Regions from separate parts of the Escherichia sp. MAL-1 genome, predicted to be linked through region 1. Evidence: predicted binding sites of a transcription regulator. Region 1 holds the regulator's gene; each other region holds the start of a gene.

Region 1 (4,205 bases):
TATCCCAGCCCAGCGGAAATTACCGCACCACCAGCAGCTGCTCCCAGCGCATTTCCAAGATTAAAGGCACCAATATTGACTGATGAAGACAGACCCGGCGCTTCACTGGCGACACGCATCACGCGCATCTGTAACGGCGGTACGACCGCAAAGGTTGCTGCGCCCCACACCACCATGCTAATAGCTGCGCCGAACTCATTGCGGGCCAGGAACGGGATTGCCAGCATAATCACCATCAGCAGCAACAAAAAGCCTTTCAACGTGCCGTTAACTGAACGATCTGCCAGTTTGCCGCCGAGATAGTTACCGATAGAGAATCCGACACCAATCAGCACCAGCATTGCCGTGACGAACACCGGTGTTGCGTGGGTAATACTTTGCAGTACCGGAGAGATATAGGTGTAGAGAGTAAACATTGCACCAGCTCCCAGTACCGTCGTCAGCAATGCAGACAGCACCTGCGGACGCATTAATACCGCCAGCTCTTTTTTCACTTCAGGTCGTGCCCCTGCACCACCTTTAGGTAATGAGAAGAACAGACTTACCATTGAAATCACTCCCAGCCCCGCCGTTGCCAGAAATGACATCCGCCAGCCGATGGTTTCACCCAACCAGGTCGCCGCCGGCACGCCACCGATATTTGCCAGGGTTAACCCCATAAACATAGTGGCAACTGCGCTGGCCTGTTTATGTTTTGGCACCACGCTTGCGGCCACGACTGAACCCAAACCAAAAAATGCTCCGTGATTCAGGCTGGTCAAAATGCGTGAAAGCATCAGGGTCATATAATCCGGCGCGATGGCGGAAAGAACGTTGCCTAGCGTGAAAATTGCCATCAGGAAAATCAACGCACTGCGGCGGGCACGATGAGAAAGTAGAAGCGTCATCAGCGGCGCGCCCACCATTACGCCAACTGCATAGGCACTGATTAACATTCCGGCAGCGGGAATCGAGACATCCACACCGCGCGCAATGACGGGCAACAAGCCCATTGGCGAGAACTCCGTTGTCCCGATACCAAACGCGCCAATCGCCAGCGCCAGCAACGGATAGTTAATTTTCATGCCTTATCTCCACCTCTTCGCGTCATTACGCGATATTCATTAAAGTGGCGAAAGCATGACAGCAATCACAAAAAAATGAAAATAACAAAAAGAGAAAACACTTTTGCCATTTTGCTAACAAACAGGAAGGAGATGCGAGGGAGAACGCGCTCCCTCGAGAGGAAATCAGTGCAGCGCGGCAGTCAAACCCACGGCTACGATCAAACCGAGGACGATAATCGTTGTTACCAGTGAAAATTTAAGGTCGGTGCTCATCAAGTTTTCTCCTTTTTTATTACCACACAAAAAGTGATATTACGCATTTTTACACACTGTGATGAAAAAATCTCCCGTCATTTATAATGATAAGTGTTTTTACCACTTCCCCTTTTCGTCAAGATCGGCCAAAATTCCACGCTTACACTATTTGCGTACTGGCCATTGACCCCTTCCTGACGCTCCGTGTCGTTTTTCCGGCGTACCGCAACACTTTTGTTGTGCGTAAGGTGTGTAAAGGCAAACGTTTACCTTGCGATTTTGCAGGAGCTGAAGTTAGGGTCTGGAGTGAAATGGAATGGCAACAATAAAAGATGTAGCGAAACGAGCAAACGTTTCCACTACAACTGTGTCACACGTGATCAACAAAACACGTTTCGTCGCTGAAGAAACGCGCAACGCCGTGTGGGCAGCGATTAAAGAATTACACTACTCCCCTAGCGCGGTGGCGCGTAGCCTGAAGGTTAACCACACCAAGTCTATCGGTTTGCTGGCGACCAGCAGCGAAGCGGCCTATTTTGCCGAGATCATTGAAGCGGTTGAAAAAAATTGCTTCCAGAAAGGTTACACCCTGATTCTGGGTAATGCGTGGAACAATCTTGAGAAACAGCGGGCTTATCTGTCGATGATGGCGCAAAAACGCGTCGATGGTCTGCTGGTGATGTGTTCTGAGTACCCAGAGCCGTTGCTGGCGATGCTGGAAGAGTATCGCCATATCCCAATGGTGGTGATGGACTGGGGTGAAGCAAAAGCTGACTTCACCGATGCGGTCATTGATAACGCGTTTGAAGGCGGCTACATGGCCGGGCGTTATCTGATTGAACGCGGTCACCGCGAAATCGGCGTTATCCCCGGCCCGCTGGAACGTAACACTGGCGCAGGCCGCCTTGCCGGTTTTATGAAGGCGATGGAAGAAGCAATGATCAAGGTGCCGGAAAGCTGGATTGTGCAGGGTGATTTTGAACCTGAATCCGGTTATCGCGCCATGCAGCAAATCCTGTCGCAGCCGCATCGCCCTACTGCCGTCTTCTGTGGTGGCGATATCATGGCAATGGGCGCACTTTGTGCTGCTGATGAAATGGGCCTGCGCGTCCCGCAGGATGTTTCGCTGATCGGTTATGATAACGTGCGCAACGCCCGCTATTTTACGCCGGCGCTGACCACGATCCATCAGCCAAAAGACTCGCTGGGTGAAACAGCGTTCAACATGCTGTTGGATCGTATCGTCAACAAACGTGAAGAACCGCAGTCCATTGAAGTGCATCCGCGCTTGATTGAACGCCGCTCCGTGGCTGACGGCCCGTTCCGCGACTATCGTCGTTAATCACCCGTTGCGGGAGTCTCTTCCGGCTCCCGCAGCCACTCCTTATTCAGCGTCTCACTATCGCCGAGATACTCAAGCAACCAGGTTAACGCAGGCGACATATCATTTTGCTGCCATGTCAGACAACATGCCGAATCCGGAAAGGGGTTTTCCAGTTCTAATGCTACCCACTTCCCCTCATTAAGCCACGGTTTGGCGAAATGTGTTGGCACCATCCCTATGCATAATCCTGCCGAGATACAGGTTGCCGATGATTCCCAGTCAGGCACGACAAGTCTTTTTTGGTTATCCAGCAACCAGGTAATACGCTTAGGTAGCGTTCGCGAGGTGTCTTCGCGCACCAACGACGGCCAGTTGCGCAACGTATCATCGCTGAATGGACCATCCATCAACGCCAGCGGGTGGTGGCTGGCAACAACGCAACTCCAGCTTAGCATCCCCATATCCCGGAAGGCATAACGACCGCCTACCGGAATCGCGCGTGTTGCGCCAATCGCCAGTTCCACGCGCCCGTCGGAAAGCGCATCCCAGACACCGTTGAACACTTCCTGAAAGACAAGAAGTTCGACATCATCAAAATGGCGATAAAAATCAACGATCATCTGCCGTGTACGTTCTGGCCTGACAATATTATCCACTGCGATAGCTAACTGACCGCGCCAGCCGTTCGCTATCTGCTGACATTGCTGGCGGGTGATCTGCATTTTTTTGACAACAGAGCGCCCTTCTTTGAGAAACCACGCTCCAGCAGCGGTCAGCTCCACATCACGGTGCCGTCGTTCAAAGAGCGGCACCGCCAGCCACTCTTCCAGCTGACGCACGGTATAGCTGACCGCAGAAGGAACGCGATGCAGCTCCTGTGCCGCAGCGCTAAAACTACCATTACGCGCTACCGCATCAACAACTTCGAGTGAATATTCTGACCACATAGTCTGCCTACAAAATTTTTGAAACCAGTCATCAAATATTACCGTTTCACAACACTAATTTCACTCCCTACACTTTGCGGCGGTGTTTAATTGAGAGATTTAGAGAATATACATGCAACCTGGGAAAAGATTTTTAGTCTGGCTGGCGGGTTTGAGCGTACTCGGTTTTCTGGCAACCGATATGTATCTGCCTGCTTTCGCCGCCATACAGGCCGACCTGCAAACGCCTGCGTCTGCTGTCAGTGCCAGCCTTAGTCTGTTCCTTGCCGGTTTTGCCGCAGCCCAGCTTCTGTGGGGGCCACTCTCCGACCGTTATGGTCGTAAACCGGTGTTATTAATCGGCCTGACAATTTTTGCGTTAGGTAGTCTGGGGATGCTGTGGGTAGAAAACGCCGCTACGCTGCTGGTATTGCGTTTTGTACAGGCTGTGGGGGTCTGCGCCGCGGCGGTTATCTGGCAAGCGTTAGTGACGGATTATTATCCTTCACAGAAAGTCAACCGTATTTTTGCGACCATCATGCCGCTGGTGGGTCTGTCTCCGGCACTTGCTCCCCTGTTAGGAAGCTGGCTGCTGGTCCATTTTTCCTGGCAGGCGATTTTCGCCACCCTGTTTGCCATTACCGTGGTGCTGAT
Region 2 (4,205 bases), 730 kb from region 1:
CGTCGTCCGGAAATGCGCCTGAAACTGGCGAGCATTCTGGCGAAGTTGATGAATCTGCCAGCGCCGAATCCTGAAGCGCCGCGTGAAGGCGTAGTGGTACCCCCGGTACCGGATCAGGAACCTGAGGCCTGATAACTGATAAGGGCAGGGCCACTGGCTCTGCCCTTTTGCTATTCTCACCGTAACGAATCAGCGGATACCATGATTATCAAACGCACTCCTCAAGCCGCGTCGCCTCTGGCTTCGTGGCTTTCTTATCTGGAAAACCTGCACAGTAAAACTATCGATCTCGGCCTTGAGCGCGTGAGCCTGGTCGCGGCGCGTCTTGGCGTCCTGAAACCAGCGCCATTTGTGTTTACCGTTGCGGGTACGAATGGCAAAGGCACCACCTGCCGTACGCTGGAGTCGATTCTGATGGCGGCAGGGTACAAAGTGGGCGTCTACAGTTCGCCTCATCTGGTGCGTTATACCGAGCGCGTACGTGTGCAGGGCCAGGAATTGCCGGAATCGGCCCACACCGCCTCTTTTGCGGAGATTGAATCGGCACGCGGTGATATTTCCCTGACCTATTTCGAGTACGGTACGCTGTCGGCGTTGTGGCTGTTCAAGCAGGCACAACTTGACGTGGTGATTCTGGAAGTAGGGCTGGGCGGTCGTCTGGACGCAACCAATATTGTCGACGCCGATGTCGCGGTAGTAACCAGTATTGCGCTGGATCATACCGACTGGCTGGGTCCAGATCGCGAAAGTATTGGTCGCGAGAAAGCAGGCATCTTCCGCAGCGAAAAACCGGCAATTGTCGGTGAGCCGGAAATGCCTTCTACCATTGCTGATGTGGCGCAGGAAAAAGGTGCACTGTTACAACGTCGGGGCGTTGAGTGGAACTATTCCGTCACCGATCATGACTGGGCGTTTAGCGATGCTCACGGCACGCTGGAAAATCTGCCGTTGCCGCTTGTCCCGCAACCGAATGCCGCAACAGCGCTGGCGGCACTGCGTGCCAGCGGGCTGGAAGTCAGTGAAAATGCCATTCGCGACGGGATTGCCAGCGCAATTTTGCCGGGACGTTTCCAGATTGTGAGCGAGTCGCCACGCGTTATTTTTGATGTCGCGCATAATCCACATGCGGCGGAATATCTCACCGGGCGTATGAAAGCGCTACCGAAAAACGGGCGCGTGCTGGCGGTTATCGGTATGCTACATGATAAAGATATTGCCGGAACTCTGGCCTGGTTGAAAAGCGTGGTTGATGACTGGTATTGTGCGCCACTGGAAGGGCCGCGCGGTGCCACGGCAGAACAACTGCTTGAGCATTTGGGTAACGGCAAATCATTTGATAGCGTTGCGCAGGCATGGGATGCCGCAATGGCGGACGCTAAAGCGGAAGACACCGTGCTGGTGTGTGGTTCTTTCCACACGGTCGCACATGTCATGGAAGTGATTGACGCGAGGAGAAGCGGTGGCAAGTAAGTTTCAGAATCGGTTAGTGGGCACGATCGTGCTGGTGGCGCTGGGGGTGATTGTACTTCCAGGGCTGCTGGACGGGCAGAAAAAACATTATCAGGATGAGTTCGCGGCTATCCCGCTGGTGCCGAAAGCGGGCGATCGTGATGAGCCTGATATGATGCCAGCCGCCACCCAGGCGTTACCGACGCAGCCGCCGGAAGGCGCAGCGGAAGAGGTGCGGGCAGGTGATGCCGCAGCACCGTCGCTCGATCCGGCCACTATTGCAGCCAATAACACCGAGTTTGAACCGGAACCTGCACCGGTCGCCCCACCGAAGCCGAAACCGGTGGAGCCGCCTAAACCGAAGGTTGAAGCACCACCTGCGCCGAAGCCAGAACCGAAGCCGGTCGTGGAAGAAAAAGCAGCGCCAACGGGTAAAGCCTATGTTGTGCAACTGGGTGCGCTGAAAAATGCCGATAAAGTGAATGAGATTGTCGGTAAGCTGCGCGGTGCCGGTTATCGGGTTTATACGTCGCCATCCACGCCAGTGCAGGGTAAAATTACCCGTATTCTGGTTGGGCCGGATGCCTCGAAAGATAAGCTGAAAGGTTCGCTGGGTGAGTTGAAGCAACTTTCTGGCTTAAGTGGCGTGGTAATGGGCTATACGCCGAATTAATACAGTCTTGCCTGATGCGACGCTGGCGCGTCTTATCAGGCCTGGGCAGTGTTAGAACCGTAGGTCGGATAAGGCGTTTACGCCGCATCCGACACGCATTGCCCGATGCCGCAAAGGCATAAAAAGTCGATGGCGTTGAATATTTTTTCAGCGCCATTTTTATTGATGCGCGGGAAGGAAATCCCTACGCAAACGTTTTCTTTTTCTGTTAGAATGCGCCCCGAACAGGATGACAGGGCGTAAAATCGTGGGACACATATGGTCTGGATTGATTACGCCATAATCGCGGTGATTGCTTTTTCCTCTCTGGTTAGCCTGATCCGCGGCTTTGTTCGTGAAGCGTTATCGCTGGTGACATGGGGTTGTGCTTTCTTTGTTGCCAGTCATTACTACACTTACCTGTCAGTCTGGTTTACGGGCTTTGAAGACGAACTGGTTCGAAATGGGATTGCCATCGCGGTACTGTTTATCGCTACCCTGATCGTTGGTGCTATCGTGAACTTCGTGATAGGCCAGTTGGTGGAGAAAACGGGGTTGTCAGGCACCGATCGGGTGCTGGGCGTCTGTTTCGGTGCGTTGCGCGGTGTGTTGATTGTTGCTGCCATTCTCTTCTTTCTCGACTCCTTTACCGGGGTGTCGAAAAGCGAAGACTGGAGCAAATCACAGCTGATCCCGCAATTCAGTTTTATCATCAGATGGTTTTTTGATTATCTGCAAAGCTCGTCAAGTTTCTTGCCCAGAGCGTAAGTGCTCTGAGATGTGGCTTAACGAGGAAAAAGACGTATGTGCGGTATTGTCGGTATCGCCGGTGTTATGCCGGTTAACCAGTCGATTTATGATGCCTTAACGGTGCTTCAGCATCGCGGTCAGGATGCCGCCGGCATCATCACCATAGATGCCAATAACTGCTTCCGTTTGCGTAAAGCGAACGGGCTGGTGAGCGATGTATTTGAAGCTCGCCATATGCAGCGTTTGCAGGGCAATATGGGCATTGGTCATGTGCGTTACCCCACGGCTGGCAGCTCCAGCGCCTCTGAAGCGCAGCCGTTTTACGTTAACTCCCCGTATGGCATTACGCTTGCCCACAACGGCAATCTGACCAACGCTCACGAGTTGCGTAAAAAACTGTTTGAAGAAAAACGCCGCCACATCAACACCACTTCCGACTCGGAAATTCTGCTTAATATCTTCGCCAGCGAGCTGGACAACTTCCGCCACTACCCGCTGGAAGCCGACAATATTTTCGCTGCCATTGCTGCCACAAACCGCTTAATCCGCGGCGCGTATGCCTGTGTGGCGATGATTATCGGCCACGGTATGGTTGCTTTCCGCGATCCAAACGGGATTCGTCCGCTGGTACTGGGAAAACGTGATATTGACGAGAACCGTACAGAATATATGGTCGCTTCCGAAAGCGTAGCGCTCGATACGCTGGGCTTTGATTTCCTGCGTGACGTCGCGCCGGGCGAAGCGATTTACATCACTGAAGAAGGGCAGTTGTTTACCCGTCAATGTGCTGACAATCCGGTCAGCAATCCGTGCCTGTTTGAGTATGTATACTTTGCCCGCCCGGACTCGTTTATCGACAAAATTTCCGTTTACAGCGCGCGTGTGAATATGGGCACGAAACTGGGCGAGAAAATTGCCCGCGAATGGGAAGATCTGGATATCGACGTGGTGATCCCGATCCCAGAAACCTCGTGTGATATCGCGCTGGAAATTGCTCGTATTCTGGGCAAACCGTACCGCCAGGGCTTCGTTAAAAACCGCTATGTTGGCCGCACCTTTATCATGCCGGGCCAGCAGCTGCGTCGTAAGTCCGTGCGCCGTAAACTGAATGCCAACCGCGCCGAGTTCCGCGATAAAAACGTCCTGCTGGTCGACGACTCCATCGTCCGTGGCACCACTTCTGAGCAGATTATCGAGATGGCACGCGAAGCCGGAGCGAAGAAAGTGTACCTCGCTTCTGCGGCACCGGAAATTCGCTTCCCGAACGTTTATGGTATTGATATGCCGAGCGCCACGGAACTGATCGCTCACGGTCGCGAAGTTGATGAAATTCGCCAGATCATCGGTGCTGACG
Region 3 (4,205 bases), 900 kb from region 1:
AGCACGTTTTGCAGCGCAGCCAGTAAAGAGGAGTTATCCCCCGGCCAGAAACTTGCAAAGGTTTCGTCGTCAGGAAGATAAAGTGGCAAAGAGAGCTGTGCCGGTGTGTTCAGAGATACCTCAACCAGGATTTCACAAAATCGCGAGAAGTTTACCACAGAATCCCATGATGTTTGAACCGGGCAGCAACACTGCCCGGTCGGTACATTATTTGTCTGTTATATCCGCGTCTTCTGCGTCCAGCACCACTTCTTCAGGGCGCAGCACACTGATCAGTTTGAAGATCAAACTTAAGCCGATACCGACGATGGTCGCCAGCGCCATACCTTTCAACTCCGCCGCGCCGATGTTTACCTTCGCGCCACTGACGCCGATGATCAAAATCACGGAAGTCAGGATCAGGTTCTGTGCTTTGTTGTAATCCACTTTCGATTCGATCAAAACACGAATACCGGAAGCACCGATGACACCATAAAGCAGCAGCGAAACGCCGCCCATCACCGGCAATGGGATCATCTGGATAGCGGCAGCCAGTTTACCGACGCAGGAAAGCAGGATAGCGAAAATCGCCGCCCCGCCGATAACCCAAGTACTGTAAACACGGGTGATCGCCATCACGCCAATGTTTTCTCCGTAAGTGGTATTTGGCGTAGAGCCAAAGAAGCCGGAGATCACAGTCGACAGGCCGTTAGCAAACATCGAACGGTGCAGACCTGGATCGCGCAGCAGATCTTTTTTGACGATATTAGCCGTTACTACCAGGTGCCCTACGTGTTCGGCAATAACCACTAACGCCGCTGGCAGAATAGTCAGAATGGCAAACCACTCGAAGCGCGGCGTATAGAGGGTTGGCAGCGCAAACCAGTGAGCATTAATAATCGGCGTGGTATCGACAATTCCCATTGCGAAAGAGAGCGCGTACCCCACCAGCACGCCAATTAAAATCGGGATAATTGCCAGGAAACCACGGAACAGCACGGAACCTAAAACCGTGACCGCCAGGGTGGTAATAGAGATGATGATGGTTTTGGAGTCTGGCGTTTGCCCTTCAGCCGGGAGTAAACCCGCCATACCGGCAGCTACGCCCGCCAGCTCCAGACCGATGACGGCAACGATTGCGCCCATTGCCGCAGGTGGAAACAGCACGTCCAGCCAGCCGGTCCCCGCTTTCTTCACGATAAAAGAAACCAGGCAGAACAGCACGCCGCACATAATAAAGCCGCCCAGCGCGACTTCATACCCTAACGGCAACAGTAACAATACCGGTGAAATAAAGGCAAAGCTGGAACCAAGATAAGCCGGAATTTTCCCTTTACAGATGAAGAGATACAGCAGCGTTCCAATACCGTTAAATAACAGTACAGTCGCCGGGTTAATATGAAATAAGACGGGCACCAGGACGGTTGCACCAAACATGGCGAACAAATGTTGCAAACTAAGCGGGATTGTCTGTAAAAGTGGCGGTCTTTCACTCACCCCGATAGCACGGCGCGTCATAGTATTATCCTCTGTATTATGTGTTATAGGCGCTTTACTCAAAAAAAAGCCGACTCTTAAAGTCGGCTTTAATTATTTTTATTCTTTATTTCGTACCAAAGATTTTGTCACCGGCATCGCCGAGGCCCGGAATAATGTATCCGTGCTCGTTCAGTCCCTGATCAATCGATGCGGTATACAGTTCGACGTCCGGGTGCGCTTTTTCCAGCGCAGCGATACCTTCTGGCGCAGCGACCAGCACCAGAACTTTGATGCTGCTGCAGCCCGCTTTTTTCAGCAGGTCGATGGTCGCGATAACGGAACCACCGGTTGCCAGCATTGGGTCAACGATCAGCGCCATACGCTCATCGATGTTAGAAACCAGTTTCTGGAAGTACGGTACCGGCTCCAGCGTTTCTTCATTACGGTACATACCGACAACGCTGATGCGCGCGCTCGGAACGTTTTCCAGCACACCGTCCATCATACCAAGACCCGCACGCAGAATTGGCACAACGGTAATTTTCTTACCTTTGATCTGGTCGATTTCTACCGGGCCGTTCCAGCCTTCGATAGTTACTTTTTCCGTTTCGAGGTCGGCGGTCGCTTCGTAAGTCAGCAGGCTACCCACTTCGGAAGCGAGTTCGCGAAAGCGCTTGGTGCTGATATCTTGCTCACGCATCAGTCCCAGCTTGTGTTTGACGAGTGGGTGTTTGACTTCCACGATCTTCATACTCTTTCTCCTTTGAGGGGCAGCCACAAAAAAAATCGACGGATTATACCTCCTTTCTTCAAGGCGGCAATATTCTTTTCGTTGACTTTAGTCAAAATGATAACGGTTTGAGATAAAGTTATTTTATATTCAAATGGTTATGAAAGAAGATTATTCCATCCGAAAACTAACCTTTACCCTGGTACAAGTCTTCTTTCGCCGCGCGCCTGGGCAAAAGACGTGCAAAAAGGTTGTGTAAAGCAGTCTCGCAAACGTTTGCTTTCCCTGTTAGAATTGCGCCGAATTTTATTTTTCTACCGCAAGTAACGCGTGGGGACCCAAGCAGTGACCGATAAAACCTCTCTTAGCTACAAAGATGCCGGTGTTGATATTGACGCGGGTAATGCTCTGGTTGGAAGAATCAAAGGCGTAGTGAAGAAAACGCGTCGTCCGGAAGTGATGGGCGGTCTGGGCGGCTTCGGTGCGCTGTGTGCATTGCCGCAAAAATATCGTGAACCCGTGCTGGTTTCCGGCACTGACGGCGTAGGTACCAAGCTGCGTCTGGCAATGGACTTAAAACGTCACGACACCATTGGTATTGATCTGGTCGCCATGTGCGTTAATGACCTGGTGGTGCAAGGTGCAGAGCCGCTGTTTTTCCTCGACTATTACGCAACCGGAAAACTGGATGTTGATACCGCTTCAGCGGTGATCAGCGGTATCGCGGAAGGATGTCTGCAATCGGGCTGTTCACTGGTGGGTGGCGAAACGGCAGAAATGCCGGGGATGTATCACGGTGAGGATTACGATGTCGCGGGTTTCTGCGTTGGCGTGGTAGAAAAATCAGAAATCATCGACGGCTCTAAAGTCAGCGACGGCGATGTGCTGATTGCACTCGGTTCCAGCGGTCCGCACTCGAACGGCTATTCGCTGGTGCGCAAAATTCTTGAAGTCAGCGGTTGTGATCCGCAAACCACCGAACTTGATGGTAAGCCATTAGCCGATCATCTGCTGGCACCGACCCGCATTTACGTGAAGTCAGTGCTGGAGTTGATTGAAAAGGTCGATGTGCATGCCATTGCGCACCTGACCGGCGGCGGCTTCTGGGAAAACATTCCACGCGTATTGCCAGATAATACCCAGGCAGTGATTGATGAATCTTCCTGGCAGTGGCCGGAAGTGTTCAACTGGCTGCAAACGGCAGGTAACGTTGAACGCCATGAAATGTATCGCACCTTCAACTGCGGCGTCGGGATGATTATTGCCCTGCCTGCTCCGGAAGTGGACAAAGCCCTCGCCCTGCTCAATGCCAACGGTGAAAACGCGTGGAAAATCGGTATCATCAAAGCCTCTGATTCCGAACAACGCGTGGTTATCGAATAATGAATATTGTGGTGCTTATTTCCGGCAACGGAAGTAATTTACAGGCAATTATTGACGCCTGTAAAACCAACAAAATTAAAGGCACCGTACGGGCAGTTTTCAGCAATAAGGCCGACGCGTTCGGCCTTGAACGCGCCCGCCAGGCGGGTATTGCAACGCATACGCTCATCGCCAGCGCGTTTGACAGTCGTGAAGCCTATGACCGGGAGTTGATTCATGAAATCGACATGTACGCACCCGATGTGGTCGTGCTGGCTGGTTTTATGCGCATTCTCAGCCCGGCGTTTGTCTCCCACTATGCCGGGCGTTTGCTGAACATTCACCCTTCTCTGCTGCCGAAATATCCCGGATTACACACCCATCGTCAGGCGCTGGAAAATGGCGATGAAGAGCACGGTACATCGGTGCATTTCGTCACCGATGAACTGGACGGTGGCCCGGTTATTTTACAGGCGAAAGTCCCGGTATTTGCTGGTGATACGGAAGATGACATCACCGCCCGCGTGCAAACCCAGGAACACGCTATTTATCCACTGGTGATTAGCTGGTTTGCCGATGGTCGTCTGAAAATGCACGAAAACGCCGCGTGGCTGGATGGTCAACGTCTGCCGCCGCAGGGCTACGCTGCCGACGA
Region 4 (4,205 bases), 2.4 Mb from region 1:
ATCGCCCGGATATCCACCCGCAGCCATCACCACGCCGAGAGAAGCGCGTTCATCCCACTCGGATGTTTTCTCGTCCAGCTTCCCTTCACAGGCTGCCAGGCAGAGCTCAACCAGATCGGACTTCATGCGCAGCATAATCGGCTGGGTTTCCGGATCGCCAAAGCGGCAGTTAAATTCGATAACCTTCGGATTGCCCTGTTTGTCGATCATCAGGCCCGCGTAGAGAAAACCGGTGTAGGTGTTGCCTTCCGCCGCCATGCCTTTCACGGTTGGCCAGATGATACGTTCCATGGTGCGCTGATGAACTTCATCGGTTACTACCGGCGCGGGGGAGTAAGCGCCCATCCCGCCGGTGTTTGGTCCGGTATCTTTATCGCCTACGCGTTTGTGATCCTGGCTGGTAGCCATCGGCAGCACATGCTCTCCGTCCACCATCACGATAAAGCTCGCTTCTTCGCCATCGAGGAACTCTTCGATAACGATGCGATGACCCGCGTCGCCAAAAGCGTTGCCCGCCAGCATATCGTGAACAGCCGCTTCCGCTTCTTCCAGCGTCATCGCCACGATAACGCCTTTCCCGGCAGCCAGACCGTCCGCTTTAATGACGATTGGCGCGCCTTTCTCACGCAGATACGCCAGCGCAGGTTCTACCTCGGTGAAGTTCTGGTATTCCGCCGTAGGGATCTTATGGCGGGCCAGGAAATCTTTGGTAAACGCTTTTGAGCCTTCCAGTTGGGCCGCACCTGCGGTTGGGCCGAAGATTTTCAGCCCGGCGGCGCGGAAGGTATCGACCACGCCTTTCACCAGCGGCGCTTCCGGGCCGACGATGGTCAGATCAATCTTTTCGTTTTGTGCGAAATCCAACAGCGCCGGGATATCGGTTACGCCGATAGCGACGTTCTGTAGCGCGGGTTCCAGCGCAGTGCCTGCATTACCCGGAGCAACAAAAACAGTTTCAACCAGCGGCGACTGCGCCGCTTTCCAGGCCAGCGCGTGCTCGCGCCCGCCGTTACCAATCACTAATACTTTCATCTATTGCTCCATTAATGGCGGAAGTGGCGCATGTCGGTGAAGAGCATCGCAATACCGTGCTCGTCGGCGGCGGCAATCACTTCGTCATCACGGATAGAACCGCCAGGCTGGATTACGCAGGTCACGCCCGCAGCGGCGGCGGCATCAATACCGTCGCGGAACGGGAAGAACGCGTCAGAAGCCATCGAGGAACCTTTCACTTCCAGGCCTTCATCGGCCGCTTTAATACCGGCGATTTTTGCGGAGTACACGCGGCTCATCTGGCCCGCGCCAATGCCGATAGTCATATTGTTTTTGGCATAGACGATAGCGTTGGATTTCACAAACTTCGCCACCTTCCAGCAGAACAGCGCATCACGCAGTTCCTGTTCGCTCGGCTGACGTTTGGTCACCACGCGCAGTTCTTCCGCACCGACCATCCCCAGGTCACGATCCTGAACCAGCAGACCGCCGTTCACGCGTTTGAAATCGAGGCCCGGAACACGCTCGCCCCACTGACCGCAGGTCAGAACGCGTACGTTCTGTTTGGCGGCGGTGATTTTCAGGGCTTCTTCGCTGGCGGACGGCGCAATAATCACTTCGACAAACTGACGAGAAATGATGGCCTGTGCGGTTTCCGCATCCAGCTCGCGGTTAAAGGCAATGATGCCGCCGAATGCGGAGGTTGGGTCGGTTTTGTACGCGCGATCGTAAGCATCAAGAATGGAATTGCCGATAGCCACGCCGCAAGGGTTGGCGTGCTTCACAATCACACATGCCGGCTCGGCGAACTCTTTCACGCACTCCAGCGCCGCATCGGTATCGGCGATGTTGTTATAAGAGAGGGCTTTACCCTGAACCTGGGTTGCGGTAGCAACGGAGGCTTCTTTCACATTCTCTTCTATATAGAAGGCAGCCTGCTGGTGGCTGTTCTCGCCGTAACGCATATCCAGCTTCTTAATGAAGTTCAGGTTCAGCGTGCGTGGGAAGCGACCGGCGGCTTCTTTGCTTTCACCGTGGTAAGCCGGAACCATGCTGCCGAAGTAGTTGGCAATCATGCTGTCGTAGGCGGCAGTGTGTTCGAAGGCTTTGATGGCGAGGTCGAAACGGGTTGCAAGCGTCAGCGATCCTTCGTTGTCATCCATCTCTTTAATAATGGCGTCATAGTCGCTGCTCTTCACCACGATTGCGACATCTTTATGGTTCTTGGCGGCGGAGCGCACCATCGTTGGGCCGCCGATATCGATGTTCTCAACCGCATCTTCCAGCGAGCAACCTTCACGGGCCACGGTCTGGGCGAACGGATACAGGTTAACAACCACCATATCGATAGGCTGGATCTGATGTTCTTCCATAATGGCATCGTCCTGGCCGCGACGGCCCAGAATGCCACCATGTACTTTCGGATGCAGGGTCTTCACGCGTCCATCCATCATCTCCGGGAAACCGGTGTAATCGGAAACTTCGGTTACCGGCAGACCTTTTTCTGCTAACAGACGGGCAGTGCCCCCTGTAGACAGCAGCTCCACACCGCGTGCGGAAAGTGCCTGGGCGAATTCGACGATACCGGCTTTGTCAGAAACACTGAGCAGAGCGCGGCGGACTGGACGACGTTGTTGCATGGTAAATCCCCTGGATTTGACTATTACAGAGAGCGTTAGCTGAATTTTTCGCGAAAAACTCAGCTAACGCCCCTAACGGGGCATCCTTATTTTTCGCCCGCATTGTAACGAAAACGTTTGCGCAACGCTCGCGAATTTTTCTCTTTCAATGGTGATCACAATTTTGACAGTGGTTACCGTGGGAAAAATACAGAAATTACATTGATGATTGTGGATAACTCTGTGCGTAAAAAGGTATAAAGCGGGGTTTTGCTGGGGAATGCAGCAGTCAGTTATTTTTCTGCAATTTTTCTATTGCGGCCTGCGGAGAACTCCCTATAATGCGCCTCCATCGACACGGCGGATGTGAATCACTTCACACAAACAGCCGGTTCGGTTGAAGAGAAAAGTCCTGAAATTCAGGGTTGACTCTGAAAGAGGAAAGCGTAATATACGCCACCTCGCGACAGTGAGCTGAAAGCCGCGTCGCAACTGCTCTTTAACAATTTATCAGACAATCTGTGTGGGCACTCGAAGATACGGATTCTTAACGTCGCAAGACGAAAAATGAATACCAAGTCTCAAGAGTGAACACGTAATTCATTACGAAGTTTAATTCTTTGAGCATCAAACTTTTAAATTGAAGAGTTTGATCATGGCTCAGATTGAACGCTGGCGGCAGGCCTAACACATGCAAGTCGAACGGTAACAGGAAGCAGCTTGCTGCTTCGCTGACGAGTGGCGGACGGGTGAGTAATGTCTGGGAAACTGCCTGATGGAGGGGGATAACTACTGGAAACGGTAGCTAATACCGCATAACGTCGCAAGACCAAAGAGGGGGACCTTCGGGCCTCTTGCCATCGGATGTGCCCAGATGGGATTAGCTAGTAGGTGGGGTAACGGCTCACCTAGGCGACGATCCCTAGCTGGTCTGAGAGGATGACCAGCCACACTGGAACTGAGACACGGTCCAGACTCCTACGGGAGGCAGCAGTGGGGAATATTGCACAATGGGCGCAAGCCTGATGCAGCCATGCCGCGTGTATGAAGAAGGCCTTCGGGTTGTAAAGTACTTTCAGCGGGGAGGAAGGGAGTAAAGTTAATACCTTTGCTCATTGACGTTACCCGCAGAAGAAGCACCGGCTAACTCCGTGCCAGCAGCCGCGGTAATACGGAGGGTGCAAGCGTTAATCGGAATTACTGGGCGTAAAGCGCACGCAGGCGGTTTGTTAAGTCAGATGTGAAATCCCCGGGCTCAACCTGGGAACTGCATCTGATACTGGCAAGCTTGAGTCTCGTAGAGGGGGGTAGAATTCCAGGTGTAGCGGTGAAATGCGTAGAGATCTGGAGGAATACCGGTGGCGAAGGCGGCCCCCTGGACGAAGACTGACGCTCAGGTGCGAAAGCGTGGGGAGCAAACAGGATTAGATACCCTGGTAGTCCACGCCGTAAACGATGTCGACTTGGAGGTTGTGCCCTTGAGGCGTGGCTTCCGGAGCTAACGCGTTAAGTCGACCGCCTGGGGAGTACGGCCGCAAGGTTAAAACTCAAATGAATTGACGGGGGCCCGCACAAGCGGTGGAGCATGTGGTT

The links. Region 1 encodes PurR, which represses purine synthesis genes. Its sites were predicted from a motif close to CANGCAAACGTTTGCNTG; they were not measured.
Region 2: cvpA (colicin V production protein) is a predicted target of PurR. The motif match lies at 2,308-2,325, and genes of this name have one in related genera.
Region 3: purM (phosphoribosylformylglycinamidine cyclo-ligase) is a predicted target of PurR. The motif match lies at 2,454-2,471, and genes of this name have one in related genera.
Region 4: purH (bifunctional phosphoribosylaminoimidazolecarboxamide formyltransferase/IMP cyclohydrolase) is a predicted target of PurR. The motif match lies at 2,740-2,757, and genes of this name have one in related genera.

The regions. Positions count from the first base shown of each region.
Region 1 is NZ_CM129609.1:2,269,154-2,273,358, reverse strand. Features, by position in the region: gene ACU8XX_RS11095 (MFS transporter) at 1-1,064, opposite strand, end outside; gene cydH (cytochrome bd-I accessory subunit CydH) at 1,230-1,319, opposite strand; gene purR (HTH-type transcriptional repressor PurR) at 1,618-2,643, shown strand; gene punR (DNA-binding transcriptional activator PunR) at 2,640-3,572, opposite strand; gene punC (purine nucleoside transporter PunC) at 3,685-4,205, shown strand, end outside.
Region 2 is NZ_CM129609.1:1,538,604-1,542,808, forward strand. Features, by position in the region: gene accD (acetyl-CoA carboxylase, carboxyltransferase subunit beta) at 1-132, shown strand, start outside; gene folC (bifunctional tetrahydrofolate synthase/dihydrofolate synthase) at 202-1,470, shown strand; gene dedD (cell division protein DedD) at 1,460-2,122, shown strand; gene cvpA (colicin V production protein) at 2,381-2,869, shown strand; gene purF (amidophosphoribosyltransferase) at 2,906-4,205, shown strand, end outside.
Region 3 is NZ_CM129609.1:1,371,402-1,375,606, reverse strand. Features, by position in the region: gene ACU8XX_RS06715 (DnaA inactivator Hda) at 1-113, opposite strand, end outside; gene uraA (uracil permease) at 208-1,497, opposite strand; gene upp (uracil phosphoribosyltransferase) at 1,583-2,209, opposite strand; gene purM (phosphoribosylformylglycinamidine cyclo-ligase) at 2,534-3,571, shown strand; gene purN (phosphoribosylglycinamide formyltransferase) at 3,571-4,205, shown strand, end outside.
Region 4 is NZ_CM129609.1:4,621,950-4,626,154, reverse strand. Features, by position in the region: gene purD (phosphoribosylamine--glycine ligase) at 1-1,032, opposite strand, end outside; gene purH (bifunctional phosphoribosylaminoimidazolecarboxamide formyltransferase/IMP cyclohydrolase) at 1,044-2,633, opposite strand; rRNA gene ACU8XX_RS23055 (16S ribosomal RNA) at 3,250-4,205, shown strand, end outside.